Regions from separate parts of the Plantactinospora sp. WMMC1484 genome, predicted to be linked through region 1. Evidence: riboswitches for the same ligand, from Rfam matches in the RefSeq annotation. Region 1 holds a riboswitch; each other region holds the start of a gene.

The links. Region 1 has a riboswitch for cobalamin ahead of ACN28C_RS33060 (iron chelate uptake ABC transporter family permease subunit). Riboswitches for the same ligand answer to the same signal wherever they lie in the genome.
Region 2: linked by a shared signal. The riboswitch ahead of ACN28C_RS33595 (FecCD family ABC transporter permease) and the one ahead of ACN28C_RS33060 (iron chelate uptake ABC transporter family permease subunit) in region 1 are both predicted to bind cobalamin.
Region 3: linked by a shared signal. The riboswitch ahead of ACN28C_RS24950 (CbtB domain-containing protein) and the one ahead of ACN28C_RS33060 (iron chelate uptake ABC transporter family permease subunit) in region 1 are both predicted to bind cobalamin.
Region 4: linked by a shared signal. The riboswitch ahead of metE (5-methyltetrahydropteroyltriglutamate--homocysteine S-methyltransferase) and the one ahead of ACN28C_RS33060 (iron chelate uptake ABC transporter family permease subunit) in region 1 are both predicted to bind cobalamin.

Annotation. Positions count from the first base shown of each region.
Region 1 is NZ_CP186055.1:7,715,663-7,722,954, reverse strand. It holds gene ACN28C_RS33075 (choice-of-anchor M domain-containing protein) at 1-2,066, opposite strand, end outside; gene ACN28C_RS33070 (DUF4194 domain-containing protein) at 2,280-2,531, shown strand; gene ACN28C_RS33065 (ABC transporter ATP-binding protein) at 3,052-3,846, opposite strand; gene ACN28C_RS33060 (iron chelate uptake ABC transporter family permease subunit) at 3,843-4,370, opposite strand; cobalamin riboswitch at 4,547-4,731, opposite strand; gene ACN28C_RS33055 (MFS transporter) at 4,953-6,203, opposite strand; gene ACN28C_RS33050 (ABC transporter ATP-binding protein) at 6,324-7,292, shown strand, end outside.
Region 2 is NZ_CP186055.1:7,843,862-7,851,153, forward strand. It holds gene ACN28C_RS33570 (class I SAM-dependent methyltransferase) at 1-318, opposite strand, end outside; gene ACN28C_RS33575 (ABC transporter ATP-binding protein) at 315-1,103, opposite strand; gene ACN28C_RS33580 (ABC transporter substrate-binding protein) at 1,100-2,083, opposite strand; gene ACN28C_RS33585 (FecCD family ABC transporter permease) at 2,108-3,193, opposite strand; gene ACN28C_RS33590 (class I SAM-dependent methyltransferase) at 3,531-4,292, shown strand; cobalamin riboswitch at 4,530-4,714, shown strand; gene ACN28C_RS33595 (FecCD family ABC transporter permease) at 4,759-5,793, shown strand; gene ACN28C_RS33600 (ABC transporter ATP-binding protein) at 5,790-6,623, shown strand; gene ACN28C_RS33605 (ABC transporter substrate-binding protein) at 6,620-7,292, shown strand, end outside.
Region 3 is NZ_CP186055.1:5,742,237-5,749,528, forward strand. It holds gene ACN28C_RS24935 (rhamnogalacturonan lyase) at 1-2,162, opposite strand, end outside; gene ACN28C_RS24940 (histidine phosphatase family protein) at 2,399-3,025, opposite strand; gene ACN28C_RS24945 (CbtA family protein) at 3,022-3,888, opposite strand; gene ACN28C_RS24950 (CbtB domain-containing protein) at 3,902-4,105, opposite strand; cobalamin riboswitch at 4,139-4,267, opposite strand; gene ACN28C_RS24955 (cobalt-precorrin-6A reductase) at 4,447-5,235, shown strand; gene ACN28C_RS24960 (hypothetical protein) at 5,247-5,594, opposite strand; gene ACN28C_RS24965 (precorrin-2 C(20)-methyltransferase) at 5,753-7,292, opposite strand, start outside.
Region 4 is NZ_CP186055.1:7,816,878-7,824,169, forward strand. It holds gene ACN28C_RS33465 (hypothetical protein) at 998-1,126, shown strand; partial or broken gene ACN28C_RS33470 (glycine hydroxymethyltransferase) at 2,155-2,370, opposite strand; gene metE (5-methyltetrahydropteroyltriglutamate--homocysteine S-methyltransferase) at 2,423-4,660, opposite strand; cobalamin riboswitch at 4,778-4,989, opposite strand; gene ACN28C_RS33480 (hypothetical protein) at 5,100-5,426, shown strand; gene ACN28C_RS33485 (ribonucleotide-diphosphate reductase subunit beta) at 5,404-6,450, opposite strand; partial or broken gene ACN28C_RS33490 (ribonucleoside-diphosphate reductase subunit alpha) at 6,447-7,292, opposite strand, start outside.

The sequences.
Region 1 (7,292 bases):
GCCTTGATCTGGGTGCCGCTGAGGGCTTGCTCGGCGGTGATGACGTGGCTCAGGCCGGTGGCACCGGGGATCTGCCGGAAGTCGTCCCAGTCGCTTCGTTTCCACCAGTATCGTGTGACGTCGGAGGAGGCGAGCGCGGGTTCGGCGGTGAGGTCGAGGTTGATCGGTGTGCCCTGGTGGTAGTGGCCGCCGAGGGGTGCCATGGCGAGTACCTGGTCGCCTTCGGCGACGTTGGTCACGTTGAACGGCACCCGCACGTACCCGACGAGTTGGTCGGTGGTACGCGAGTGGACCCGCAGGTAGAGCGTCCGGTTCATCATCGCCTCGGTGACGTCGAACGCCGCGCTCGACAGTCGCGCGCCACCGTCCACCGTCATCCGGTCGTTACCTTCTCCCCACAGTTCCCAGAGGTAGTAGAGGCCGTCGCCGAGGTCTGGTGACACCGACGCGCTGAGTTCCGCCCGTTCGCCGACGCGGTAGATCGAGCGCAGCCCCTGGAGCTCGACCGATCGGATGGTCAGGCTGTAATGCTGTGGCGCGGACTCCCCGAGAACCGTGCCGTCGGCGGCGCGCAACTGCAGGGCGAACTCCTGGTACTGCATGAAGTTCGACACCACGCTCCACGGCCCGTCTCCGACGGGACCGTACGTCGGGTTGGTGTCCTGCCAGGTGAGGCCACCGACTGCGGGGCGCTGGACCCATTGCAGGCGCTCTCCCTCGGCCAGCGGCCGATGGGTGGCGACGAGCGGAACCGCGACGCCCCAGTAGTAGTTCGATTGGATCGGCTCAATGATGATCTCGACACCGCTGCCGGCGTCCGTGCCGCCGACGTGGAGCCGGACTGGAGCCGTCGTGGCGACCACCGCGCTGCCGGTGCGGACCTGGGCTTGGATCTCCCAGCCGTCGTAGGCGGTGGTGACCACCCGTTCCATGCTCAGCGGATCAGGTTTGCTGACACTAGTGAGAGTGAGAGTTCCCTGTTCCGGGTCGGGGGAGGTGGCGGTCCACCGGATGTTCTGGTTGTCGCCGAGGGGGTAGCCGGAGACGGAGAGGCGCATGGTGTCGCCGGCTTGGTAGGACTCCCGCAGACCGGTGATCTCGAAGTCCGCCCCCGAGCCTGGTTGCCGGACGTTGACCTCGACGGCGTCCGACGATGACGGGCCGAACTCATCGGTCCAGGTCGGCACATACCGCGCTGTGATCGTCTGGCGGCCCAGTGGGATCTGCGTGGTCTCCAGGACGGCGGCGCCGCCGGTGAGCTGCGTGTGTCCCAGCACCGTGCTGCCGGCCACGAACTCGACCGCTCCGCTCGCCGTGGCGGGGCTGACGGCCGCCGAGAGGACAACCGGCTGGCCGACGGTGGCCTGGGCCGGTGTGACGGTCAGCGTGGTGGTGGTCTGCGTCGCCGGTGGCATCGGGCCGACGTGGAATCGGATCGTGGCCGCCTTCGTCTGGGTGGTTCCGCCGATCACGGCTTTGACGGCGAAAGTCAGCTGGTATCGGCCGGGTTCGGTGAAGCCCCAGTTCGCGTGTTGATGCCCAGCGGCCTGCATGGTCAGACTGTTGGCCGCGCCTGTTGCCTGGCTGGAGAAGATTCGGTTGAGGCCCAACCCGGACGCGGTCCAGACCTCGACCTGTCCCGGTCCGTCGACGCCGGTCAAGGCGATCTCGACGCTGTCCCTTTCGACGGCTCCGGCCGGGACGTCGGCGGTGTCGAAGCCCAGCCACACGACACCGTCCCGGCGCGCCTCGGGCGCGATCCAGACGGCGTCGCCCGGTTCGCCCAGGAAGGAGTAGACCGGGTCGCCGGGCACGGTGGTTCGGGCGGCGTCCTCGACGTTGACGATCACGTCCTCCGGGTAGAGGCGGGTGCCGGTGCGTTCGAGATCGGCCTTCGTGTTGAACGTGAGCTGACCCGCGCTGGCGCCGACCGCGACGACATCCACGTGGGTGTCGGACAGGACCGTGCGGGTGCCGCTCGCCGGTGCCGGCCCCGCCGTGGCCGACGCGACGTTGACAGGTCCGAGCAGGCCCGTCGAGGCGAGCACTGCCAGCACAGCGGTCACACCCGCGCCGATCCTCGCGTGTCGGCGAGACGGGCGGCGCCACCGGAGACCTGCCGAGGTGCTCGGGCGTTGTCGGTCGGGTGGTTGCATCAATCTGGTCATGCGTTCACTTCCGCAGCTAGGCGAGGTGGGTATCGGCCGCCTGCCCGTCCTTCGGCGCCGGATACCGGCAGGGGCGGCCCATACTGTAAGTGCAACCGGTTATCGTGATCAATAACGCCATCATGTGAGCTAGCCCAGTCGCCGCTGACGCGGCCGTGCGGCCGGCTGATCGACCAGATCGACACCCATCTCAACAAGGTCGTCGAGCTGGGGTTCCTCCGTCGGCTGAACGACGGGGAAGCGAGCTACGAGGTGCGGCGGATCATCAAGGCGTTCGTCGACGGGCAGTGGTTGGCCGACTTCGACGCCCGGCTCGTCGAGTACGCCGCCGAGCTGTCGGGGACCACGGCGGGGGCGCGGTGACCGATCGGAGCCCGGCCGACGCCGTCGCGGCAACGCCCGGATTCCGGCTGCTGCGGCTGTGCGGCGAGGTGTCGTCGACGCGCGGCATCTGCTGACGGCGCCTGGCGGGTTCAGCACTCTGCGACGCCGTCACAAGGGGAGGATGACGCGTCCAGTGGAGCGCATCCCACCGACGGCAGCGCGGCGCCGTCTCGTGCGCCCTTGCCGAGGGTCCTTCGCAAAGGCCGTCCGCACGATCCGGCACGGCAGCGACATCTGCGGCGGTGTCAGGATCGACGGTGGTGGATTCATCTGGTCGGGGAAGGGGGGAAGTGATGATTGACGCTAGAAAATATCGACGGTAATCAATGGATACCCTGCCTGTTCTGGCGCCGGCCGGCGAAGTCACCGCGCGGTCGAGCCAGGAGTCGGGCGTACGGTCGGGACGGGTTCGCACATCTGCCGGCGGTGACCGGTGGATCCGTCTGAGCGGAAGTAGTCACCCGTCCGCCGGGTTGTCAGGCCGCACCGCCGGAAGCCGTCACGGGGTGCTCCGGGTGGTTCGCGGCTCTGGCAGCACGAGTGGTGTTCCGGTCGTCGGATCGGTGATGACGCGGGCCCGTACGCCGAACACCGTCTCGACCAGTCGCGCGTCGACGACCTCGGCGGGCGGACCCTGGGCGAGTACGGCGCCGTCGCGCATCGCGACGATCTCGTGGGCGTAACGGCAGGCCATGTTGAGGTCGTGCAGCACGGCGACGACCGTGCGGCCGGCGGTGTTGAGGTCGGTGAGCAGGTCGAGGACCTCGAGTTGGTGGGCGAGGTCGAGGAAGGTGGTCGGTTCGTCGAGCAGCAGCAGGTCGGTGTCCTGGGCGAGGGCCAGGGCGATCCAGACGCGTTGTCGCTGGCCGCCGGAGAGTTCGTCGACGGGTCGGTCGGCCAAGTCGGTGACGCCGGTGGCGGCCAGGGCGGTGCTGACCGCCTGTTCGTCGGCGACCGACCACTGCCGCAGCCACGTCTGGTGCGGATGTCGTCCCCGGGCGACCAGGTCACCGGCGGTGATGCCGTCCGGGGCGACGGGCTGCTGCGGCAGTACGCCGACGCGGGCGGCGACCTCGCGGGTCGGCAGCCGGTGGATGTCGCGGCCGTCGAGCAGCACCGTGCCGGTGTCCGGGCGGAGCAGCCGGGCCAGGCCGCGCAGCAGCGTCGACTTGCCGCAGGCGTTGGGCCCGACGACGGCGGTGATCCGGCCGGGCGCGATCCGCAGGTCGAGACCGGTGACCACGGTGCGGCCGTGGTAGCCGAGGCCGAGCCGGGCGGCGCATAGTTCGGTCATCCTGTCCTCCCGACGCGGTTGGCTCTGGACAGCAGCCAGACGAGCAGCGGGGCGCCGAGGACCGTGGTGAGCACCCCGACGGGCAGTTCGGTCGGAGCGAGGGCCCGGCGGGCGGCCAGGTCCGCGCAGCCCAGCAGCGCGGCACCGACCGCGGCCGAGGTGACCAGGGCGAGCCCGCGCTCGCGGACGAGGCGGCGGGCCAGTTGCGGCGCGGCCAGGGCGACGAACGCGATCGGGCCGGCTGCCGCCGTCGCCACGGCCGCTAGGACGACCGCCGTGGCGAGCAGCCCGACCCGGGCCGGTTCGGCTCGGGTACCCAGGGCGAGGGCCAGGTCGTCGCCGAGTTCGAGGGCGCGCAGCGACGCGGCCAGCCGTAACGCCACCGGCAGCAGCACCGCCACCGCGAGCACCACCGGCAGTACGTGCCCCCAGGACCGGCCGGCAAGGCTGCCGGAGAGCCAGACCGCAGCCTGCTCGGCGGTGTAGACGTTAACGGTGCGGGGTACCGGTCGGTACCCCGACACCGCAGTTGGTGACGGTGGCCGCGCCGCTGCCGGAGCCCGCCTCGGGTTCGGCGTCGCCGCCGGCACAGCCGGACAGGGCGACGAGCATGACGGACAGTGGCGCGGCAACGCGCCAGGACATGAGGGACCGCACAGCGCGCACGCGCATCGCAGACCGCCTTCCAGCACCTCGTGGACGGGTCGTCGGTGCCGTGGCCGGTTTCCTGGCTGACGGGCGGTGCGCCGCCGGCCGGCCTTCCCAGGCGAATCGCGCCCAGTGACCTCGTTGCCCGACGAGGGCCGACGGCTGTCCCGTTCACAGTGGCGAGGGCCGCGCCGGTTTCACACCGGCTTCCCGAACACCACGGCGGGGCCCATGCTAATCGCCCCGGTGGGGAGTCCCGTCCGGGCGGCATCCGGCGAGGCGCGGGTCACGTCGGGAATCACCGTGGCGTGCGGGCCGGCCGACGCGGGACAGCGCGGCGCGCAGCCCCGGGATGTCTTCGCCCCAGACAGAGGCGGAGGGCCCCACGCAGAGGCGAAGGGCGGCTTGGCGCGGGCGGCGCGGTCGGCGGAAGCGGAGGGTGGCCGCGCCGCCGCCGTTCACGGCTGAACGGACGTGTCGAGCTGGCCTCGGCCGAGCAGCACCAACCATGTTCCGCCGGCGACCGCCATCAGCAGGCCGGCTCCGACGGCGACGAGTCCGGGCGGAAGCCGGTCCACCAGGATGCCGCCGACCAGGGACGACAGGGCCAGGGCTGCGGTGGCGGTGGCGGTCCACAGGGACATGAGCCGGCCGCGCATCGCGTTGTCGGCGTGGCGCAGCAGGACGGCGATGGCCACCGGACCGTACAGGACGTCGGCGGCGGCGGCGACCGCCCAGCAGGCGAGGGCGAAGCCGACCGCGGGTGCCAACCCGAACGCGATGGTGGCCAGGCCCTCGCCCAGGCAGGAGAGGCCGAGTACGGTCAGTTGTCCCCGGGCGGGCAGCCGTTGGATGCGGGCAGCGGCCGACAGCAGGACGGCCGCTCCGGTGATCCCCTGGACGGCGTAGAACCAGCCGACGCCGCCGGCGCCGAGCTGGTAGGTGCGGGTGGCGAGGAAGGTCATGGTGACGATCGTCGCGCCGAGGCCGAGACAGAACATGGCCTCGACGGCCAGCAGGGCGCGGATCTGCCGGTGCCGCAGGCCGTGTCGGATGCCGGCGGCGAGGGCGGTCAGGATGCCGTCCTTCCGGGCGCTCCCGGTGTCGCCGTGACGCTGGCCGCCTCGGGCGCGCAGGGTGCACAGGGTGGAGACGACGAACGACGCGGCGTTGATGACGAAGGCCCACCGCCAGCCGAACAGGGTCACCGCCGCTGCGCCGGCCAGGCCGCCCAGCGCCTGGAGCAGTAGGCCGTTGACCTGGACCAGGGCGCCGAACAGTACGTACTCGTCGGGCTCGACGAGGCTCGGCATCCAGGCGTTGCGGGCGGCCTGGAAGGTGAAGCTCGTCGCGGCCGAGACGAGTGTCAGCGGATAGACCAGCCAGATCCACCGGGGACTGTCGGCGAGCAGGAAGGCGGCGGCGAAGCCGGCGAGGGCGAGGTCGGTGACGACCATGAGGGTGCGCCGGTCCATCCGGTCGGCGAGGACGCCGGCGAAGCCTCCGATCAGGACGCCGGGCAGGTACCGCAGGGCGAGGGTGGCGCCGGCGGCCAGGCCGGCGCCGGTGTGCTGGTAGACCATCGCGAACACCGCGACGGCGCTGAACCAGCCTCCGCACACGCTGATCAGGTTTCCCAGCCACAGCCAGCGGAACTCGGTGCGGGCGGAGAGGACGCGGAGCATGCCGGGAGCGGCGACGGCGGTCACGCGCCGAGCCTAGTGAAATTGAAGTCCATAACCAAGGTGTTGACAACCATTTTCAGGTGCTGGCATGGTGGAGCGGGCCCACGATCGGTGATCGGGGGATCACCGACGGGAGGAGTTGCTGTGCTGGTGCGGCGGCGGTTGCTCGGCCTGGTGGCCGAGGCGCCCGGACCGGTCGCCGTCACCGTCGCCTGTGCGCTGAGCGCCACCGGTGCGGCCGTCGTGATGGCCGTCGCTCTGGCCGAGGCGCTGCGCCGGGCGGTGGACGGCGAGGCCGTCGGGCACCTCACCGCACCGTTGGCGGTCGCGGTGCTCGCGGTCGCCGCCCGCGGCACGCTGCTCTGGGTACGCGACCTCGCCGCGACCAGGACCGCCGCGCTGGTGAAACTGCGGCTGCGCGACAGGCTGACGCGCCGGCTGCTGGCACTCGGTCCCGGTGGGACGTCGGCCCGCCCGGTCGGCACCATCCACACCGCCGTCGCCGACGGTGTGGAGGCGCTCGACGCGTACGTCGGCTTCTATCTGCCGCAGGCGGTGGTGAGCGTCGTGGGGCCGGCGCTGGTCGTGACGGTCCTGGCCGTCGTCGACCCGGTCAGTGCGGTGATCGTCGGCGTCGCGGTCGCGCTGCTGCCGCTGGCGCGGCCGGTGTTCCGGCGCCTGCTCGGCCGGCGTGGCAAGGCGCACTGGGCGGCGTACGAGGCGTTCGCCGCCAAGATGCTCGACGCCCTCTACGGGATGACCACGCTCAAGACGCTGGGCGCCAGTGCCCGGTACGGCGAGCGGTTGCGGGCGGAGGCGGCCCGGGTGTACCGGGCGACGATGCGGGACCTGGCCGCCTCGGCGACGGTGTACGTCGCCACCGCCCTGATCACCACAGCCGGAACGGCGCTGGCGGTCGCCGTAGCCGGGCTGCGGCACGCCGACGGGGCGGTGGACGCCGCGGCCGTACTGCTGGTGTTGCTGCTGGCCGCCGAGGCGTTCCGGCCGCAACTGGAGTTGCAGAACTACTGGCACGAGGGGTTCTCCGGGATGGCTGCCGCAGACGGCATCTTCGCCCTGCTCGACGCGCCCGTGCCGGTCGGCGAACCGGCC
Region 2 (7,292 bases), 130 kb from region 1:
GTCCGGGTGGACGGCGTCGCCGTGCCGGATGACCGGCCCGTTCGCGATGGCGGCGGCGTGCTCGCGGGCGCGCTCCAGCATCCCGTCCGCGAGGTCGATTCCGGTGACCCGGTGACCGAGGCCGGCCAGGACGGTGGCGGCCTGACCGGTGCCGGTGCCGACGTCGAGCACGTCGAGCGGGGCCGGCGGCAGGGCCTGCTCCCAGATCGCCGACCAGGCCTGCTGGTCGGCGGCGAAACGGTCGGGGCGCTGCTGGTACTCGTCGTAGCTCGGCGCACGGCCGGCCCAGTAGGCGTTGATGCGGTCCTGCGCACTCATGCAGCAGCGCTCCTTTCCTCGGCGGCCCGCTCGACGGGCTGGAACAGCAGGTGGATGGCGCCCTCCAGGTCCAGGCGCCGGATCCCGATGCCGTAGACGGGTTCGAGGAGCGCAGGGTCCAGCACCTCGTCGGTGGTGCCGGCGGCGACGACCCCACCGTTGCCGAGCAGCACCAGGTCGTCGCAGTACCGGGCGGCGAGGTTGAGGTCGTGCAGCACGACGACGCAGCAGGTGTCCAGGGTGCGAATCAGGTGAAGGATCTCGTGCTGGTAACGGATGTCGAGGTGGTTGGTCGGCTCGTCGAGCAGCAGGTGGGTGGCCTGCTGGGCAAGGGCGCGGGCGATCAGCACCCGCTGACGCTCGCCGCCGGAAAGTTGGACGAACGCCCGCGGCCCGAGGTGGGCGGCACCGACCCGGCTCAGGCAGCGGGCCGCGATCTCGCGGTCGGCCGTACCCGTGCGCTGGAACGTCGACAGGTGCGGGCCCCGGCCCAGCAGCACCAGCTCCGCCACGGTCAGCGCTGTTTCGCCACCGCTTTCCTGGACGACGACGGCCAGCCGGCGTGCGGCTTCCCGCGACGGCAGAGCGGTCAAATCGTCACCGTCGACCACGACCTGTCCGGTACTGCTGAGCAGGGCGCCGTAGAGCAGCCGCAGCAGGGTCGTCTTGCCGCTGCCGTTCGGGCCGATCAGCCCGAGGACACGGCCCGGGTTCGCGGTCACGCTGACCCCGTCGATGACCGGGTTGGCGCCGTAGTGCCAGGTGACCCCGGTCGCCCGGATCACGGATTCGCCTTGAAACGCCGCACGATCCGCTCCAGACCGTCGATCGACAGCGGGGTCGGCGGCTCGGTGAAGTTGAACAGCTGGGTCATCACGTTGCCGGTGCGGACGGCGTTGAGGTTCTGCGCGCCGGGCAGGCCGGTCAGCCCCTGCTCGACGGCCGTGGGGTCGCCGTCGCCGTACAGCAGGATCAGCACGTCGGGGTTGCGGCCGAGCAACTCCTCGACGGTGACCTCGAAGACCCGTTCCTTGACGTCACCGAAGACGTTACGCAGGCCCGCCGCCTCCAACTGGGGATGGGCCATGCTGGCCGTGCCATAGGCGTACGTAACCCCGCCACCGACCGTCGGATACAGCACCGCCGCGGTCCGCCCGGACGACGTACCCACCTCTGCCTGGACTTTGGCCATCCGCTCCTGCAGAGCGGTCACCGCGGCGGTGGCTTCCGCGTCGCGGCCGAACACCTTGCCGTAGCTCCGCATCTGGGCATAGATGTCGTCGAAGGTCGGCACCGCCTTACTGTCAGGACACATCGCGGGCTCCTCCAACAGGGGGATGTTCACCGCGGAGAGGGTGTCGCGGGACAGGTTGTCGACCTCACCGAGCACCAGGTCCGGCTGTTGGCTGATCACCACCTCCTTGGAGATTTGCAGGTGGCCGCTGGTGTCGGTCTTGTCGGTCAGCAGTGGGATCCGGTCCAGCTCGGCGATGGTCGCGGCGTCGTAGTACTCCTTCGGGTACTGACCGGCCCGCGCGGTGACCCGGTCCATGACGCCGAGCGAGTGCAGGTACGGCACGGCCGCGCTCTTGAGCAGGACCACCCGCTGCGGCGCGGCGTCGAAGGTGACCTGCGCACCGCAGTTGGTGACGGTGAGCGGGTACCCGCCGCCCGCCGCCGTCGGTTCGTCACCACCACCGCACCCGGCGACGAGCATCAGGGTGGCGGACGCGGCGACGGCGACAGCCAGACGGATCGTCTTCATCATTCTCCTCGACGGATCGGGGGCTCAGGCGCCGGTGGCGTGCAGACGACGAATCAGGATGACCAGGAACGGCGCACCGAGCAGGGAGGTGATGATCCCGATCGGGATCTCCTGCGGGGCCAGTAGGACCCGGGCAAGCACATCGGCCCAGACCAGCAGGATGGCGCCGAGCAGCGCGGCGACAGGTACCACCCGCACGTGCGGGGCGCCGACGAGGCGTCGGGCCAGGTGCGGGACGACGAGCCCGATGAATCCGATACTGCCGGCGGCGGAGACCAGCACGCCGACGCTGAGCGAGACCGCCACGAGCAACCGCATCCGGAACCTGTCCGGCGAGACACCCAGAGTCTGCGCGGTCTCGTCACCGATGGCCAGTACGTCGAGCCGCCGTCCGGCGACGGTCAGGTAGAGGATCGTGCCACCCAGCACGACCGCGGCCACCAGAAGCAGGGCGTCCCACCGCGCCAGCCCGAGCGACCCGAGAAGCCAGAACATCACCGACCGGGCGCCCTCGGCCGACCCGGACGCGAAGATCAGGAAGCTGGTGGTGGCGTACAGGGCGTAGCCGACCGCGACCCCGGAGAGCAGCAGCCGAATCGAGGTAATCCGACCACCGCTGCGAGCGATCAGGAAGACCAGCAACGACGCCGCCAGCGCGCCGACGAAGGCGCTCGATGGCAACGCGTACTCCCCGAAGCCGGCACCGGCCCCGAACAGGATCGCCGCGGCGGCACCGCTGGAGGCCCCGGAGTTGATACCCAACAGGTACGGGTCGGCCAGCACGTTGCGCACCATGGCCTGCAACGCCACTCCGCACACCGCCAGCCCGGCGCCCACGAGCATGCCGAGCAGCACCCGGGGCAGCCGTACCTGCCAGACGATCGCCTCCTGCGGCAGGGTCCAGGACACCTCGCCGGGCACGCCCACGAGCTGATGGCCGATGATCCGGGCCACGGTCACCCGGGCGATCCCGATCGCGCCGGACCCGACCGCGACCACCCCGGTCAGGACCAGCCCGACCACCAGCGCAATCAGCCAGAGCCCGGTCCGGCGTCGCTGAGCCACGACCCCGAGCAGGTCCTGCTCACCCTTCAACAGGGCGGTGGCCATCGCCGCACCCCCAGATGCCTTCATATGGTTCTTGCCACAATATTGCAGAAGCTAACATCAAGATCAGAGGCGGTGGAAGACGACCGAGTCGGTGTTCACTCCCACCACGCCGGGACGACGCCCGTCAGAAGGAAGAGCTACACACTCCCCGCGCTGACGACGGACCGGGGTGCGCGTGGCGGTTGAGGCGCTCGTACTACGCACGGCGCGAGTTGACCCCGAGAAATATCGGCCTTCGATGCGACGGCGCGTCCGCCGACGGCGGACGCGCCGTCGCCAGCCTCAACACGTTGATGCCGTCTAGACGGCCGCCAGCGACGTAACTACCGTCTGCGGCATGGATCCTTACGTAGTCGCCGCACCCTCGGCCTGGCAGGAGAGCTGGGACCGGCAACAGGAGGCGTACCTGCCGGACCGGGAACAGCGCATCGCCGCGATGCTCGATGCCGTGGCCGCCGTCACCGGTCGACGCCCGCCACGGCTACTCGACCTCGCTGGCGGCACCGGCACCATCACCCTGCGCGCCCTGGCCCGGTTCCCCGATGCCGAGGTCACCCTCATCGACCAAGACCCCGTCCTGCTCGCCATCGCGGGTCCGTCGCTGGATGGCCGCGCGGCCATCGTCACGTCTGATCTCAACAAGCCGGACTGGGCGGCCGCGATGCCACGCGACCACTTCGACGCGGTACTCACCGCCACCGCCCTGCACTGGCTGAGCCCGAACCGGCTGACCGTCCTGTACGGCGAAATCCGCGAGCTGCTGCGCCCGGGAGGAATGTTCGTCAACGCCGACCACATGCCCGACGACGGGCTGCCAACGCTGACGAAACAGTTGTCCGCCGACGCCGAGGCCCGTCGCCAGGCCCGCTACACCGCCGGCGCGGTGCTGTCCTGGCGAGCCTGGTGGAACCACGTCGCCGCCGATCCCACCCTGGCGCCGCTGGTCGAACGCCGCGAGCGGATCTACCCCGACGGGCACGCCGCCGAGTGGACCCCTCCGGCTTCCTGGCATCTGCGTGCCCTCCGTGACGCCGGGTACACCGAAGCCGGACTCATCTGGCGCGGCGGCGCGGACGCCGCCGTCGCCGGCATCCGCTGACTTCGGCGATCGTCCTGGCCGCACCTCGCGGCTGGCGGCCGGTCGCGGGGATGCATGCAGCGGTGCCGCAGGCTGCCCGTGCGTCAGCACCTTGCGCCAGAGCCTCGTCACCCGCAGCCGCCGAGTTCCCGGCGATCGCCGGGAAGCTCGCCCACGTCGTGGCCCTCAATGCAGACCAAGTGGTCGACGTCACCGAGGATGGGATCCTCGGCGGCTGAATCCGTCTGGTGCTGCGTGTAGTGTCCCGGTCGAGTCGACCGCATCCTTCAGGGATGCCAGGGAACTCCGGTGAGATTCCGGGACTGGCGCGCAGCGGTGAGGGCGACGGCGGCACGATCTCGCCACTGGGGAGCGCTTCTCTGGGAAGGCTGTGCCGCCGGTTGACCCCGAGTCCGAAGACCTGTCGGCTCACATGCTCGTCGGTGGACTCTCGCGATCGGGGTCTCCAGACCCGAGAGGCCTCATCATGTCCCGGCGCCGGCTGCCGTTCTGGCCGCTGCTTTTCGTGCTGGCCGTCGTGTCGGTGCTCAGCGTGATCGCCTCGCTGGCCTTCGGTTCCGAGCGCGTCCCGCTCGCCGAGGTCGTCGCGGCGGTCACGGATCGTTTCGCTGGCGAGCCGGCCGGCCGCTGGGACGTCATCATCTGGGAACTGCGCCTGCCCCGCGCGCTGCTGGCGCTGGTCGTGGGCGCGGGCCTGGCGATCGCCGGTGCCGGCATGCAGACCCTGGTACGTAACTCACTGGCCGACCCCTACCTGCTGGGCATCAGCTCGGGCGCGTCGGTGGGCGCCACCGCGGCCCTCACCACCGGCGCGCTCGCGGGGCTCGGTCTCTACGCAGTCTCGATCGGAGCACTGCTGGGCGCGATGGGATCCGCGCTGCTGATCTGGCTGATCGCCACCGCGCAGGGCGGCCTGACCCCGATCCGGCTCGTGCTCTCCGGCGTCGTCCTGTCCTCCGGGTTGTCGGCGATCGCCTCGCTGCTGGTCTTTCTCAGCGACGACGAGCGCGCGGCCAACTCGGTGATGTTCTGGATGCTGGGTAGCGTCGGCGGCGCCACCTGGGAGAAGCTCTGGATACCCGCCGCGTCCGTCGTCGTCCTCGCGGCCGGCTTGCTGGCCGTGCATCGCTGGCTGGACGCGCTGGCAGCCGGGCCGGAGACGGCCGCGGCTCTCGGGATCAACGTGACCGCGCTGCGTACGGCGCTGTTCGTGACCCTGTCCGTGGTCGTCGGTGTGCTGGTGGCGGTCAGCGGAGGAGTGGGATTCGTCGGGCTCCTCGTTCCGCACGCGGCCCGGCTGGTCGTGGGCGCCCGGCACCGGGTCGTCCTGCCGGTCGCGGCGGTGGCGGGTGCGGTGTTCCTCGTCTGGGTCGACGTGCTGGCCCGGGTGGCGGTGCGTCCGCAGGAGATACCCCTGGGCGTGGTGACCGGCGTGCTCGGGGCGCCCCTGTTCCTGCTGCTCATGGGCCGAGGCGCGTACCGGTTCGGTGGTGACCGATGACCCCCGCCCTGCGCCTGCACGACGTCTCCGCCCGGCTGGGCGGCCGCACCGTGCTGCGTGGCGTCGACCTCGACGTCGCCGACGGCACACGGCTCGGCATCGTCGGGGTGAACGGCGCCGGGAAGACGACGCTGCTGCGGGTGCTGGCCGGAGTGCTGCACCCCAGCTCCGGAACCGCGCTGATCGCCGACGGCGCGGGCGGGCTGGTCGATCTGCGGCGGCTCCCGAACCGGGAGCGCGCCCGGCGGCTTGCCTATGTGCCCCAGGAAGACGTGACGACCTCCGAGCTACGGGTCGGTGAGATGGTCGCCCTCGGCCGCGTGCCGCAGACCCGTCCCTGGGCCCGCGGTGGCCGGGCCGAACACGACCTCGTGCGCGGCGCCCTCGACGCCGTCGGACTGGCCGACCGGATCGACACCGTCGCCGACCAGCTGTCCGGCGGCGAGCGGCGCCGGGCCACCCTGGCCCGCGGCCTGGCCCAGCAGTGCCCGGTGATGCTGCTCGACGAGCCGACCAACCACCTCGACGTCGCCTGGCAGCTCGACCTCCTGGAGGTCTTCGCCACACGCGCCCGGACCCTGGTGGCCACCGTGCACGACCTCGATCTCGCCCTGCGCTTCTTCGACCGACTCGCCCTTGTCGGCTGGCGCGAGGGCGCCGACCGGACGTCGGAGCCGGCGGGCATCGTCGCCGTCGGCCCGCCCGCCGAGGTGCTCGGCGCCCACCACGTCGAGACGCACTTCGGCGTCGGCTCCGTTCAGGTGCCCCATCCCAACCGCCCGCAGCACCACCTGCTCATCCACCCCCGAGAGGACCCCGCACCGGCATGACCGTCTTTCCGCCCGGCCGTACCCGTCTCACCGCTCTTGTGCTCGGCCTGTCCACCCTCACCGCGTGCGCCTCCGGCGATGCCGGATCGAGCGCGACCCCCGGCGCCATCACCGTCCAGAACTGTGGGCAGGACGTGAGTGTCGACAGGCCCGTCACCCGGCTGTACGCGTACGACGGCGGCATCATCTCGATCGTGCTGTCCGTCGGCGCACGCGACCAACTGATCGCCGTCACCGGCATGGACCAGGACCGGGACGTACTAGAGCTCGCCTATCCCGAGGCCCGGATCGATCAGCTGAAACAGGTCGGGGACGAGTACCCCACCTTGGAGAACGTCCTGGCGGTCAAGCCGGAGATGATGTTCGCCGGCTACGGGTACGGGTTCAGCGAGTCCCGCAACCTGATGCCCGAAGACCTGACGACCCACGGCATCAAGACCTACCTGCTCAGCGAGACATGCAAGCAGGACAACGGCGCTCGCGGCACGATGGACGCGTGGACGGCGCTCACCACCGACCTGCGCAACGTCGGTACGCTGACCAACCACCGCGAGACCGCGGACGCCGTCGTCGCCGACATCGAAAAGCGGCGGGCAACACTGGCGGCGGCCCCCACGAGTGGCGAGAAGCCGACGGCGTTCCTCTTCGACTCCGGGACCGACGCCGTCT
Region 3 (7,292 bases), 2.0 Mb from region 1:
TGGATCCGGATTGCCGAGCTGTCCAGGGTCCGGGTCAGCAGCTCCTCGCGCCAGTCGCCGAGAATGTCGGCGACCAGCCCGGGGTTGCCCTTCGTACCGTTGTTGGTCCGGGTGCCCTCGGCGGTGAGCAGCCGGCCGCGCCGCCAGTCGTCGATGCTCGGGGTGACGTCCCCGGCACCGTTGACGATCTGGGTGGTCATGTCCGCCGCCCACCTGATGCTCTGGTTCGTCCCCGGGATCACCGTGCTCAGCAGTTCACCGTCGGCGGTACGCAGACCCGGCCCGTCCGGCTGGCCACCGACGACCGTCGCCCAGGTCTCCAACCCCGGCTCCTCCGGCACCACGTCGCCGACCATGCCGCGCCCGGTGTCGACCCCGGTGTAACCGCCGTAGATCACCTCGCCGGTCTCGGCGTCCCGCAGCGCGTAGCCGTACGGCGCCCAGCTCGCGCCCTCGTGCACCATGAAGATCTCCAGCCCGGGCCGGGCCGGGTCGATGTCGGTGACGTGCATCGCGTCGCCGTGCCCGAGCTTGGCCCGCGCGCCCGGATCGGCGCTGCCGGGTGGCAGGACCCCGTAGGAGCTGTAGAGCAGGCTGCCGTCGTGGTCGATGGTGGCGCTGCCGTAGATGATCTCCTGCTTGCCGTCGGCGTCCACGTCGGCGACGCTCAGCGAGTGCGCGCCCTGGGTGGTCAGGGTGCCGTGCTCCGGGTCGGTCCCCTCCCGGCCGTGCGGGCCGTCGTTGAACGGGTTGGTCATCGGCACCCAGCCGCTGTCGACGTACCAGTCCTCGCGCAGCCGCCGGCCGTCCCAGCGGTAGGCGACCAGGGTAGCCCTGGTGTAGTAGCCCCGGGCGAAGATCGCCGACGGGTGGCGGCCGTCCAGGTACGCCACGCCGGCCAGGAACCGGTCGACCCGGTTGCCCGGCTCGATCCGGCTCATCGCGTAGTCGCCCCACATCAGCCCGTCGTCGTGCCGGCCGGGCTTGTAGTGGATGGTCTGCAGCTCGCGGCCGGTCGATCCGTCGAAGACGGTGAGGTATTCCGGACCGTCCACGATGAAACCCTGGAACGACCGGAGCGCGTTACGGCTGCTCCGGGCCGGTGCGTACACGTCGATGAAGTAGTCGACCAGCGCCTCGGCGTCGGGCCGGGCGAGCGGGTAACTGTACGCCGGCGCGATACCGAAGGCCTCCTCCAGGGTTGCCGGCCAGCGTCCGGCCACCACCTCCGGATGCCGGTGCCAGCCGAGGAAGAGGTCGACCAGCTTCTGCCGGTACTCCTCCGGGCTGAGCCGGTAGTCGTCGCTGTGCGAGTATCCGGCCCGCACGTCCTCGCGGGGCATCGTGATGTACCGCTCGGAGACGGCCCGGCCACGACGGTCGTACCGGGTGACCTTGGTGCCGGGAGCGGTCTTGAACATCATCTCGGCGCGGCCGTCGCCGTCGAAGTCGTAGACCAGGAACTGCGTGTAGTGCGCACCGGCCCGGATGTTGACGCCGAGCGAGACGCGGTGCAGCAGGGTGCCGTCGAGCTCGTAGGTGTCGATGTAGACCTCGCCGGTGTAGCCGACCTGGGAGACGTCCTTGGAGTTCGACGGGTCCCACTTGACGACGTACTCGTACTGCCCGTCGCCGTCGACGTCACCGACGCTGAGGTCGTTCGCCGAGTAGGTGTAGGTCTCACCGGTCGGGGTCACCCCGTCGGCGGGTTTACGCAGCGGCAGGTCCCGATGGCCGTCGGCCCACGGTGAGACCGGTGCGCTCCGGCCAGCCGGCCGGCCACGGAGCACGGCCGCGACCTGGTATTTCGCGTTGGCCGTGCCGGCGCGGTCGAGGTAGTTGGTGCTGTCGGTGACGGTCGCGATCCGCCGTCCGTTCCGGTAGACGTGGAAGTCGGCTCCGGTCAGGCCGGTGCTGCCGCGTCCGGTGGCCTCGGCACCCAGCAGCCGCCAGCTCAGGAAGACGCCGTCGGTGGTGGCGACCGCGACCAGGCCGCGGTCAAGGCGTTCGAGGCGCGGTCCGGCCGGACGGTGGCCGGAACCGCTCGGCTGGGCGGCGACGGCGGCCGGGGTGCCGAGCAGCAACGCGGTCACCGAGACGCCCGCGACGGCGGCCCGGGACAGGGTTGCGAGAATGCGCTTTCCCCTGGTTCGAGAACTCATGGGTCTCCAAATATGCATACGACCCGGTCTGTGGTGGGCGAGGGTGCGACCGGGGCTGAAACGATACAATCAACCGAGGATTGTGGATGCCACGCGAGCTTGTCAAGGCGGGGCCGGTGGCCGATAGCGGACGACCGCCGGGCCGCCGGGCGCGGTGTCCGAAGCCTGACGGCGCTAACCGGGTCGGCCGGGCCGCCCGGTGCCGGCCGGCGGCCGAGGGTCGCCAGCGCCTGCCGCTATCTCGCTCCGTCGGGGACGAGATCCTCCGGTTCGGGGACGGCGGCGGTCAGCCGGAGCCGCCAGTCCTGCCCGTCCCCGGCCAGCCGGACGACCGCCAGCGGAGCCACGTCCAGCCGCCAGAAGGTGGCGGCGGGCAGCCGCAGCGCCCGGACCAGCGCGGCGCGGAGCACCACCGGATGGGTGACGGCGACGAGCCGGCCGCCCCGGTCGAGTTGCCCGGCCAACCAGCGGTCTATCCGCTCCAGCAGCATGGCGACGGACTCACCGCCGTGCGGCGCCGCCTGCGGCTCCGTGAGCCAGTTCCGCAGCGCCTCCGGCTCACCGGTGACGACCTCGGTCAGCGGACGCCCGGTCCACCGGCCGTAGTCACAGTCGGCCAGCGCCGGCTCCGCGACGGGGCGCAGACCCAGCGCGTACGCGGTCTGCCGGCCCGCCTCGGCCGGGGTGCTCAGGCAGGTGTCGACCCGGCCGAACGGCCCGGGCCGCCCCGGCCCGGCCGGGGCCAGTGCGCGGGCCGCCCGCAGGCCCCCGAAGTCCAGCCCCTCGTCACCGCCGCCGAAGACCGCGCGGCGCAGGGCGGCGGTGTGCGCGTGGGCGACCAGGTGCAGGCTGGTCCGGCTCACCGCCCTGCCGGCGCGTCCGCCCCCTCCGGCATCCCGGCGGGCCGCCCCGGTCCGGTCGAGCCGCCCTCGACGGCCGGCCCGTCCCCGACGGTCGAGCCGCCGTCGACGGCCGGCCCGTCCCGGCCCGCCGACCGGAAGGTCCGGCCACCCCGGCCGACCAGGATGGCGAAGAGCAGCCCGATACCGGTCCAGAGCACCACCTGGGTGCCGAGCGAGGCGATCCGGAACTCCCAGAGCAGGGTGGCCGGGAAGTCGTCCGGCACCTCCGAAAAGGACGGCAGCACGGTGTACGCGACCGCCGTGACCAGCAGGAACCCGCCGACCGCCGCCGCGGCCCGCAGCCCGTACGGCGCGGACGGGCGGACCGAGCGGTGGCCGAGGGCGGCGGCCCAGACGGCCACCAGGCCGAGGAGCACCAACAGCAGGTAGCTGCCGGTGCGCTGGTTGATGGTGTCCGGGTTACCGACGGCCGGTGGGTTCGCCGGATACTTGCCGAACGGCACGATCACGGCGCCGAGCAGTGCCGCACCGGCGAGCAGCAGCGCCGCTTGGCCGTCGTCGGCGGTCCGCAGCCGGCGGCGGAGCAGGACGTACCCGATGGCGAGCAGGCCCCCCATCGCGGCACCGAAGAGGCCGGTGGCCAGGAAGAGGCCGGCCCGCTGCCCGTCGCGGCTGACCAGCGCCTCGTCCTCGGCGTGATGGTCGCCCCCGGCCCCGGGCTCGGAAGCGGCCGCCTGTTCCTCGATGGCGATCGCGGCGTCGACCCGCGGCTCGCCCGCGACGTAGGCGAAGGTCCCGGCGACCAGACCGGCGACCAGACCTGCGAGCAGGCCACGCAGCAGCAGTGCGAAGAAGTTCGGCACGGCGGTCGCCCGATCAGTGGCAGGGTACGCCGAGCAGGTGCCGGCCGTCGTGCATCAACTCGTGCAGGAACATCCCGCTGCGGGAGACGGCCCCCTGGTCGAACGCGACCAGGTAGGTGAGCAGGGCGAGCACGGCGACGACGGCGAGCGCCGTCCACAGTAGCCGGGCGGAGACCGCCGGGTGGGCGAGCGGCCGGGCCGGAGTGGGGCTGGACATGCGCGTGGGACCTCCTCGGGGATGACGCGTCCCCTTCGACAGGCTGCGACGGCCGAGCGTCCTGGCTCGCGGCACCCGAGGCATCGCCCCGGACCGCTCACAGTGGCGCGACCGCGCCGGACTTGCACCGGCTTCCCTCACACCGCCGCAGATGGCAAGTTGACGGTATCCGGGCCGTACCCGCCGGTCAACCGGTGCGTCCGCCGGCCACCGCGCGGTGCGGGCCGGCGCACGGGGACCGGGAACAGCGTCGCCCGGCACGGCGGTAACGGAGGTGGTGGAGGTCACGAGCCGACGGCCGCCCGGTTGTCCCAGGCCGGAGCGGCCGATACGGTCGCGCCGTGACGACCCGGGTGCTGCTGCTGGGCGGCACGGCCGAGGCGCGGGATCTGGCCGCCGCACTGGTCGACCGCCCCGGCACGGTGGTGGTCTCCTCGCTGGCCGGCCGGGTCGCCGATCCCCGGCTGCCGGCCGGACAGGTCCGGATCGGCGGGTTCGGCGGGCCGGCCGGACTCACCCGATGGCTGACCGAGCACCGGGTCGACGCCCTGGTGGACGCCACCCATCCGTACGCGGCCCGGATGCGGGTGTCGGCGGTCGAGGCGGCCGGGGCGACCGGGGTGCCGTACCTGCGGTTGGAGCGTCCCGGCTGGACGGCGGGCCCCGGGGACCACTGGCACCGGGTGCCGGATCTCGCCGCCGCGGCGGCCCTCGTGCCCCGGCTGGGCCGCCGGGCCTTCGTCACCACCGGCCGGCAGGGCCTGGACGCCTTCCTGCACCTGACCGGAAACTGGCTGCTGGTGCGGGTGGTCGACGATCCGGCGATGCCCCTGCCGGGCAACGTGACGGTGCTGCGCGACCGGGGCCCGTACGAGGTCGCGGCGGAACGGGAACTGCTGGTGACGCACCGGATCGACGTATTGGTGAGCAAGGACAGCGGCGGCGCGTACACGGCGGCGAAGCTGGCTGCCGCCCGCGACCTGGGGCTGCCCGTGGTGCTGGTGGACCGGCCGGCCCCGGTCCCGCTGCCGGCGATGGTCACCGAGGTCACCGCGGCGCTCGCCTGGCTGGAGACGGCGCTGCCGCCGGCCCGGCCCGGCGCCGGGCGGTCCCCGCAGACCGCCCGGTGACGCTGCGCGGATCACGGGTAGTACTGGACGTACAGGTAGGTGGTCCACCAGCCGTTGTCGCGGCACTCGTACGCCTTGTACGCCCCGAAGGCCACCCCGATCTGCCCCGTCCGGTTGCAGATCTCCCAGCCATCCTCGAACGGGAACGTCGTCCACTGGTCGATCGGACCCACCCACTCGTCCGCCGTCACGGCCCGCTCGGCTCCGGCGGCCGGCACGGCCCGCTCGACCCCGGCCGCCGGCACAGCCCGCTCGACCCCGGCCGCCGGCACAGCCGCCACGGCTGGTCCGCCGGCCGCCAGCCCGGCCACGAGCAGCCCGCCCAACGCCACGACCGTCATCAATCCTCTCCGGACCATCCCCAGCTCTCCTTCCGGCTCGACACCCCCCCGTCGAAGGTGCGGTCGACACAGCCTCGCCCCGGCCAGCTTCAATCCGGATTCACCCCGACGAGCACCGGACTCAGCTCGACGAAACTCAGCTCGACGAGCGGGTGGGCCCGGGGCCGTGCCGGCGGTCAGCCCGGATAGCTGCGGGGCGTCCAGACGACGGTCGAGCCGTCGGCGCGCCGGTCCCATCGGGTGGTGGAGGAACCGACGATCAGGAGGCAGCGCATGTCGACCTCGGCTGGGTCGAGGTCGGCCAGCGGCACGACGGTGACCCGCTCCCCCGGCCGCCCGACGTCCCGGGCGATCACCACCGGGGTGCCCGGTTGCCGGTGCCGGAGCAGGGTCTGCCGGGCCGCCTCGACCTGCCGGCGCCGGCTGGCCGACGCCGGATTGTAGAGCGCCAGCACCAGATCGGCGGCGGCAGCCGCGGCCAACCGCCGCTCGATCACCGCCCAGGGTTTCAACCGGTCCGACAGGGAGAGCACCGCGAAGTCGTGACCGAGCGGGGCACCGATCCGGCTCGCTGCGGCCTGCGCGGCGGTCAGGCCGGGCAGCACCCGTACCGGGACGACGCCGAACCGCTCGTCGGTGGTGGCGACCTCCAGCACCGCCGTTGCCATCGCGAAGACCCCGGGGTCACCGGAGGAGACCACGGCGACCCGGGCGCCGGAGAGGGCGAGTTCCAGGGCGTGCCGGGCCCGGTCGATCTCGACCTGGTTACCGGAGGTGTGCCGGTGCTGGCCGGGACGGTGCGGCACCCGGTCGACGTACGGGCCGTAGCCGACCAGGTGCTCCGCCTCGCGTAACGCCTGGCTCGTTTCGGGGGTGAGCCAGCGACTGCCGGCGGGGCCGAGGCCGACCACCGTCACGCCGCCGGTCGGCACAACCGCCCCGCCGCCCCGGCGGCCCGCCCCGGGCCCGCCGCTGCCGCCCGGGCCGACACCCGCGGCCACGGCGGCGCCGGTGGGGCTGGTCAGCACCGCCAGCGAGAAGTAGGGCACCCCGGCCGGCTCGACCTCGGCCAGCGGCAACTCCCGCCCGTCCCGGCCCGTGGCGCGCTCGACGTACCAGGCGGCGTCCAGCCGTCCGGCATCCTCGAACGCCGCCCGTACCTGCGGAAACGTCCGCCCCAGTTTCAGTACGGCGGCGGCGTCGGTGTCGGCCAGCCGCCGGGTCAGCTCGTCGGCCGGCAGGGTGCCCGGCAGTACGGTGAGCACCTCGTCCCGCTCGACCAGCGGCCGGCCGAGTACGGCGGTGGCGGCGCTGATCGAGGTGACCCCGGGTACCACCTCGGCGGGGAACCGGTGTGCCAGCCGCTCGTGCAGATACATGTAGGAGCCGTAGAACATCGGGTCGCCCGCGCAGATGACCACCACGTCCCGGCCGGCGGCGAGGTGCCCGGCCAGCCGTTCGGCGCTGGCGTCGTAGAACTCGGTGATCGCCGCCTCGTAGCCGCCCGGATGGTCGGTGGTCTCGGTGGTGACCGGGTAGACCAGCGGCTCGTACCGCTGCCCCTCCCGCAGGTAGGGCTCGGCGATGCTCCGGGCGATGCTGCGGCCGTGCCGGGCCGAGTAGTAGGCGACCACGTCGGCGGCGCCGATCAGCCGGGCGGCCTTCACCGTCACCAGTTCGGGGTCGCCGGGGCCGACACCGACACCGCGCAGCGTC
Region 4 (7,292 bases), 100 kb from region 1:
CAGATCGAACGCTTGCTCGACAGGGAATTCAATGGTCGGGTGGCAGGGAGGCGCCTCACCTGCCGGCTCCCTCAGATTCGGGCGTGACAGTCTCCCGTCACCCGGCTCTTGTCACCCCTGGTCCCCAGAAGCCGCGGGTCCAACGCCAGTGGGCGCGCGCTCGTCGCACCACAGGCGTCGGCGCACCCAAACAGCAGCTCAGGCGGAGCCGACAAGCGAGCATGCCAGCACACATTCGATGTGGTGCGGTGCCTCGCCGACGGTTCCGAGGCCGGCGAACTTCGACGAGCCGGACGGGCCAACGGGCTGACGCAGCCACTACGACCAGGGAAATCGCTCCGAATAGAAGCAAGGCTCGCGGCTGCCTGGTCATGCTCCGACCACTGAAGCAGGCCGCTTGAAGACGCCAACAGCCTTCACGTAGTGAGACGATGTGAGACGCGAGGCCAGCGGCATTCACAAGCATCGCTTGAAAATGCCGCTGACCTGCGATTTCGGGTGGAGCCGAGGGGACTCGAACCCCTGACCCCCACACTGCCAGTGAACCGGCCAGCCTGCCGGGGTCTGTCAGACGATGCCGGTTCGTGCCGAACATGCAGGTCACTGGCCCAGTCGGAGTCCGGACCGTACCGTCCTTCGCCGGGGCTTGTCAGACCGTCCGTGAGACGGTTGTGAGATATCACGGCCATCCGGCCCTGGAGGGGCGCTGGAGATCAACAACCAGCGCACCTCCCTCTTTTGTGGTCCGACTCACAGAACTAACAGACGACTGGTTCCGGCGAAGCGCTCGCGGAGAAGCTCGGCGGTGGCGTGGTGTACCTCAAGGCGGAGCCCTTCGAGCCGAAGCACGATGACGCAACCGAGAACCCGCCGGAGCATCTGCTTAGCCTCGCAGCAAGGTCGGTCGTGTCTCTGTCGCGTTCGCGGTGAACGGCCTTGTTCACTTCTGGGAACAGGAGGCGCTCGCGACGGACGAGCGGCAAACAGTGTGAACAGGGTGCGCTCGCGGTTCCCCGCCCCACACAGCAACCTCGACGACGGCCCGGACCGGCTCAGCGACCAGGAACGGGCACGCCTCCCCGACGAACTGGCGAACAAGCTGCTGGCCATACGCCGGAATTCCTAGCTACCAAGACCAGCTCACCGGCCGCACGCAAGCAGGTAGCCGAGCAGTTCCTCATCCCGCAGGGCGGCGGGTGCAGCCTGCCAGCACAATCTCCGAGACGAGCTGTACGCGTCTCATCGGCGCCTTGCCACGACAGTCAAACAACCCTCCGCCCAGCTGTAGCGACCGGTCGTGTCGCTCCAGAGCGATGCTGCGGGTGAGGCGTCACCAGGCGTTACCAGGCGTTACCAGGCGTTACCGCGACCGGCGTTGTCATGTCGGAAGCCTGGAACCGCGACTCTTCGCCGGCACCACTTCTTTCGATGAACATCGATACGGGTGGGCCGAGCGCAGAGACTTCAAGGTCGTCAAACCGTAGAGGCCAGGAGCAACGTCCGTTCACTTGCTCACGTAGTGCTGTGCCGCAGAACACGGAACAACGCTCCTGCGGAAGCCGAACCCAAGAGCGCGGAGGGAACAGCGGAGCGCGCAGCGAACAGGTGCTGCGGGGTCTCACCCGGTCGAACAGCGACGGCCCAAGGTAAAGAGCCGTCGGGATGCCCGCCGGCGGTGTGTCCGCGACCGTCGAGGACGAGCCGCGCGCCCTCGGCCAGACCGCAGGCGATGTGAATGGTGGCCCGGCGGCAGGCCGCATTGATGACCAGGGAGCCCGAAGGCGGCGTCCGGGTCGTGCCCGGCCCCGACTTGCAGGGCACGGACCCGGTCGGCGGGGCGCCCGACCAGCGCGTCGGCGTGGCCTCCCGATCGACACCGCCATCGAGACCGCCATGCAGCGTTGCCCGGCAGGCCGCACCGCGGCGCCGACCAGGGGCGTCGAGAACCTAGTCGAGGTCGGCATCGGGCATCACCACAGCATGGTTCTTCGCACCGCCGAGGCACTGCGCCCGTTTGCCGTGAGCCGTGGCGGTGGCTCACACGTCGTGCGCGGCGGTCGTGAAGCCGACGAAACCCACCGCCAGCACCCGGGGGTCGGTCAGCAGTGGCGCGTCGGTATCGCCGTCTCCGTTGACCACGTTGCAGAACCCGGGCCGACGCCCGACGGTGCCATCGGCGTACTTGTCGGACAGCCAGTTACCCACCTCCAGCAGCACGGCCGGCGAGGCGTAGTCCTTCTTGGCGATTAGTTTCAGTAACTCGCGCTGATCGTCAAGTTCCTAGATGATCGCGTCGGCGATGCGCGGTTCGACGGCGCGGACCGCCTCGATCGCAAAGCGAGAAGCGCCTGATTCGACGTTCAATGTCACTCCCGAATCAGGCCGGGCGGGCTCTCCGGAAAGCCCGCCCGGCGCGGCGATGTCAGTTTCCGCGGACCTCGGCGGCAGCGGCGACCAGGTGTCGCAGCGACGCCTCGACTTCGGGGTAGCCGCGGGTCTTCAGTCCGCAGTCGGGGTTGACCCAGAGCCGCTGGGCCGGGACGGCGGCGACCGCCCGGCGCAGCGCCTCGACCACCTCGTCGTGGGACGGGACCCGGGGCGAGTGGATGTCCCACACCCCGGGGCCGACGCCCCGGCGGTAGCCGATCGCGGCGAGGTCGTCGAGGACCTCCATCTTCGACCGGGACGCCTCGATGCTTGTCACGTCGGCGTCGAGGGCGTCGATCGCGGTGATGACCTCGCCGAACTCGGAGTAACACAGGTGGGTGTGGATCTGGGTGTCGTCGGCGACGCCGCTGGTCGCCAGCCGGAAGGCGCCGACCGCCCAGTCGAGGTACGCCTTCTGGTCGGCCTTGCGCAGGGGCAGGGTTTCGCGCAGGGCCGGCTCGTCGACCTGGATGACCCGGATGCCGGCGGTCTCCAGGTCGTGGCACTCGTCGCGCAGGGCGAGCGCGACCTGGTCAGCGGTGTCGGCCAGGGGCTGGTCGGTGCGGACGAACGACCAGGCCAGGATGGTGACCGGACCGGTGAGCATCCCCTTGACCGGCTTGCTCGTGAGCGACTGGGCGTAGGTGGACCACTCGACGGTCATCGGCGCCTTGCGGGCGACGTCGCCGTAGATGATCGGCGGGCGTACGCAGCGGGAGCCGTACGACTGCACCCAGCCGTGTTTGGGTGCGGCGAACCCGTTCAGTTGTTCGCCGAAGTACTGGACCATGTCGTTGCGTTCCGGTTCGCCGTGCACGAGCACGTTTAGGCCAAGCCGCTCCTGGAGCCGGATGACGTGCTCGACCTCGGCGCGCATCCGCTGGACGTAGCCGGCGTCGTCGAGCCGGCCGGCCCGGTGCTCGGCGCGAGCCTTGCGCAGCTCGTCGGTTTGCGGGAACGACCCGATCGTGGTGGTCGGAAGCTGCGGCAGTCCCAGCCGCTGCTGCTGGACGGCGGCCCGGTCGGCGTAGTCACCGCGCTGCCGGTCCGCCGGGGTGAGCGCGACCAGCCGGGCCCGGACGTCGTCGTGCCGCCAGGCCGCCGGGGTGGGCGGCTGGGGCTCGGGCAGGTGGGTGGTGCCGTCGCGCAGCGCGCGGCCGAGCAGGACGACCTCGTCGACCTTCTGCCGGGCGAACGCGAGCCGGGCGTACAGATCCGGGTCGAGACGGGTCTCGACGGACAGGTCGACCGGCACGTGCAGCAAAGAGCAGGAGGTGGAGACGGCGACGTGGTCGGCGAGCGCGGTGACGGTCGCTCCGGTGGCGATGGCCGCGCGCAGGTCGGTACGCCAGACGTTGTGGCCGTCGACCAGGCCTGCCACGATCGTCTTGCCGCGTAGCGGGCCGGCCGCGGCGAGCCGTCCCAGGTTGCCCGGTCCGGCGACCAGGTCAAGGCCGACCGCCTCGACCGGGGTGTCCAGCAGGGCCGGCAGGGCGTCGCCGAGCTCGCCGAAGTAGGTGGCCACGAAGATCCGTGGCCGGTGTCCGAGTTCGCCGAGCCGGCTGTAGGCGCGGCGCAGAGCCTCGATCTCCTCGGGGCTGCGGTCGGCGACGTAGCCGGGTTCGTCGAGCTGCACCCACGCCACGCCGGCCTCGGCGAGTGCGGAGAGGATCTCGGCGTACGTCTCGACCAGGTCATCGATTCGGGCGAACGGATCGGCGCCCTTGGCCAGCAGCAGGAACGTGGCCGGGCCGACCAGCACCGGTCGGGTGGTGATGTTCAGCGCGCGGGCCTCGGCGTACTCGCCCAGCGCCTTGGCCGGGTTCGCGGTGAACTCGGTGTCCGGGTCGATCTCCGGCACCAGGTAGTGGTAGTTGGTGTCGAACCACTTCGTCAGCTCGAGCGCCGGCTCGGCGTCCACGCCGCGGGCCATCGCGAAGTAGGTGTCCAGCGCGGGAAGGCCGAGCCGGGCGAACCGGGCCGGGATCGCGCCGACGGCGACGGCGGTGTCGAGCATCTGGTCGTAGTAGGAGAAGGTGTTCGACGGGATCGCGTCGAGGCGGGCGTTGGCCAGGGTCCGCCAGACCTCGGCCCGCAGCCCGGCGGCGGTCTTCTCCAAGGCTTCGGCATCAATGCCGCCGGCCCAGTATGCCTCGACGGCTTTCTTCAACTCGCGGTTGGCGCCGATGCGCGGGTAGCCGAGCACGGTGCTCTGGCCGAATGCGGTGCTCATGACAGGGGGTCCTTCCCTCGAAGTGCCCGGCGGACACGGGAGGGGGAAGGCAGGGTACGCGTGAGGTACCGGCTTCCGCCCTGGCCCTCCCGAGAGGCCGCCGGCGGCGCACACCGGGCGGTGTGCGCAGCGCTGGCAGGTCTTCGGACTCGTGGGCATGACACAAGGTCGCCTACTGGCCGTCGCTTCCCAGACCTTCCGGTCCAGTGCTTCGTTGACGGCGGTCGTTCCCACTCACCGCTGCGGGGCAGTCCCGGTCTTCCACCGGGTTCCCTCTTGCGACGTCCCATCCTGGCGGGGTGGGACGAACCAGCACCGCCCGCCATCGTACGGGCCTGATGGTCGTATCCGCGCCAGGCTGTCCGACGTACGGGACCGGTGTCTGGGCGTTGCGTGGTTGACTTGTCGTCCGATATTCGTCCGCACGGGAAGGTGCCGCATGGGCCGAAAGATCGACAAGCGCGCCGTGGTTGTCGATGGCCGGGAAATGATCGCAGTCTCGCCCGCGGATTTCGAACGCCTCGACGCGTCCCGCCGGCAGGTGGGTGCCCGGGCCGCCCGGGCCATGCGGCTGCACCAGCAGTTGCGGGACGCCGAGGACCGTCTCGCGCATATCCGCGCCATCGTCACCGCAAACCGGCCCGCGGACTGTGTCTGTGACCGGGTCGCCGCTGTCCTGGGCGGCGGCGACAGCACCGCCCAGGACAGCGACCCGGCTCAGCCGGCCGAAAATCGTCGCCGGATCAGAAATCGTCGTCGAAGCTGACCGAACCGGTCACCCCGACCTGATAGGCCGACACCCGCCGCTCGAAGAAGTTCGACAGCTCCTGCACGTCCTGTAGCTCCATGAACGCGAACGGGTTACGGCTGCCGTACACCGGCTCGATGCCGAGCATGGCCAGCCGCCGGTCGGCGACGTACTGGAGGTATTCCCGCATCTCGGCCAGGGACATCCCGGAGACGCCCTGTTCGAGCAGGTCGGCGGCGAACTGCACCTCACACTCCACCGCCTCGGCCAGCATCTCCCTGACCTGCTGTTCCAACTCGGCGTCGAAGAGGTCCGGCTCCTCGGCGCGTACGGCGTCGACCACGTCGAAGGCGAACGCCATGTGCATGGACTCGTCCCGGAACACCCAGTTGGTGCCCGAGGCGAGGCCGTGCAGCACCCCCCGGGAGCGCAGGAAGTACACGTACGCGAAGGCGCCGTAGAAGAAGAGTCCCTCGATGCAGGCGGCGAAGCAGATCAGGTTGAGCAGGAACGCCCGCCGGTCCTCGCGGGTCTTCAGCTCCCGCAGTTCGAAGACCGAGTCGATCCACCTGAAGCAGAACTCTGCCTTCCGGGCGATCGACGGGATGTTCTCCACCGCCGCGAACGCCTCGAACCGTTCCTTCTCGTCCGGAACGTAGGTGTCCAGCAGGTTCAGGTAGAACTGGACGTGCACCGCCTCCTCGAACAGCTGCCGGGATAGATAGAGGCGGCCCTCCGGGGAGTTGACGTGCTGATAGAGGTTGAGCACCAGGTTGTTGGCGACGATCGTGTCGCCGGTGGCGAAGAACGCGACCAACCGGGACACCAGGTGCTGCTCGGCGGATGAGAGCTTGGCCAGGTCGGCGAGGTCGGAGTGCAGGTCGACCTCCTCGACGGTCCAGGTGTTCTTGATCGCGTCCTTGAACCGGTCGAAGAACTGCGGATAGCGCATCGGCCGCAGCGTCAGATCCATGCCCGGGTCGAGCAGCAGGTGCCGCCCACCGACGCCGGTGCCGGGCCGGGTTTCGGAGGTGGTGGTCACTGGCAGGCCTCACAGCTTTCGGGGTTTTCCAGGGAACAGGCCAACGCCTCGTCGTCGCTGACCGCGACGATCGGCTTGACGACCGGGGTGACGGCGACGGTGGCCTGCTGGATCCGGGTCGCGGGACGCGACCGCAGGTAGTAGGTGGTCTTCAGCCCGGACTTCCAGGCGTACAGGTACATCGAGGAGAGCTTGCCGATCGTCGGCGCGCTCATGAACAGGTTCAGCGACTGCGACTGGTCGATGTACGGGGCACGGGCGGCGGCCAGATCGACAAGCGCCCGCTGCGGCAGCTCCCACGCCGTGCGGAACAGCTCCCGTACGTCGCCGGGAAGGTCGGCGATGCCCTGTACGGAGCCCTCCGCGCGCTTGATCTGCTCGCGGATCGCGGCGGTCCACAGCCCTCGTGACTTCAGCTCCCGCACCAGGTAGGTGTTGATCTGGAGGAATTCCCCGGACATCGTCTCGCGCTTGAACAGGTTGGAGACCTGCGGCTCGATGCACTCGTAGCAGCCGGCGATCGACGCGATCGTCGCCGTCGGCGCGATCGCCACCAACAGCGAGTTGCGCAGGCCGTGCGCGGCGATCGTCGACCGCAGCGCGGCCCACCGCTCCACCTGGGCGAGTTCGGCACCCCACAGGTCCGGGTGCAACTCGCCCCGCGCCGCGCGGGTCTCGGCGTACGCCGGATGCGGGCCGAACCGCTCGGCCAGCCCGGCCGAGGTCTCCAGCGCGGTCAGGAAGATCTCTTCCTGTACCCGGGTCGACAGCTCTCGCGCCTGCGGTGAGTCGAACGGCAGACGCAGCGTGAAGAACGCGTCCTGCAACCCCATCAGCCCGAG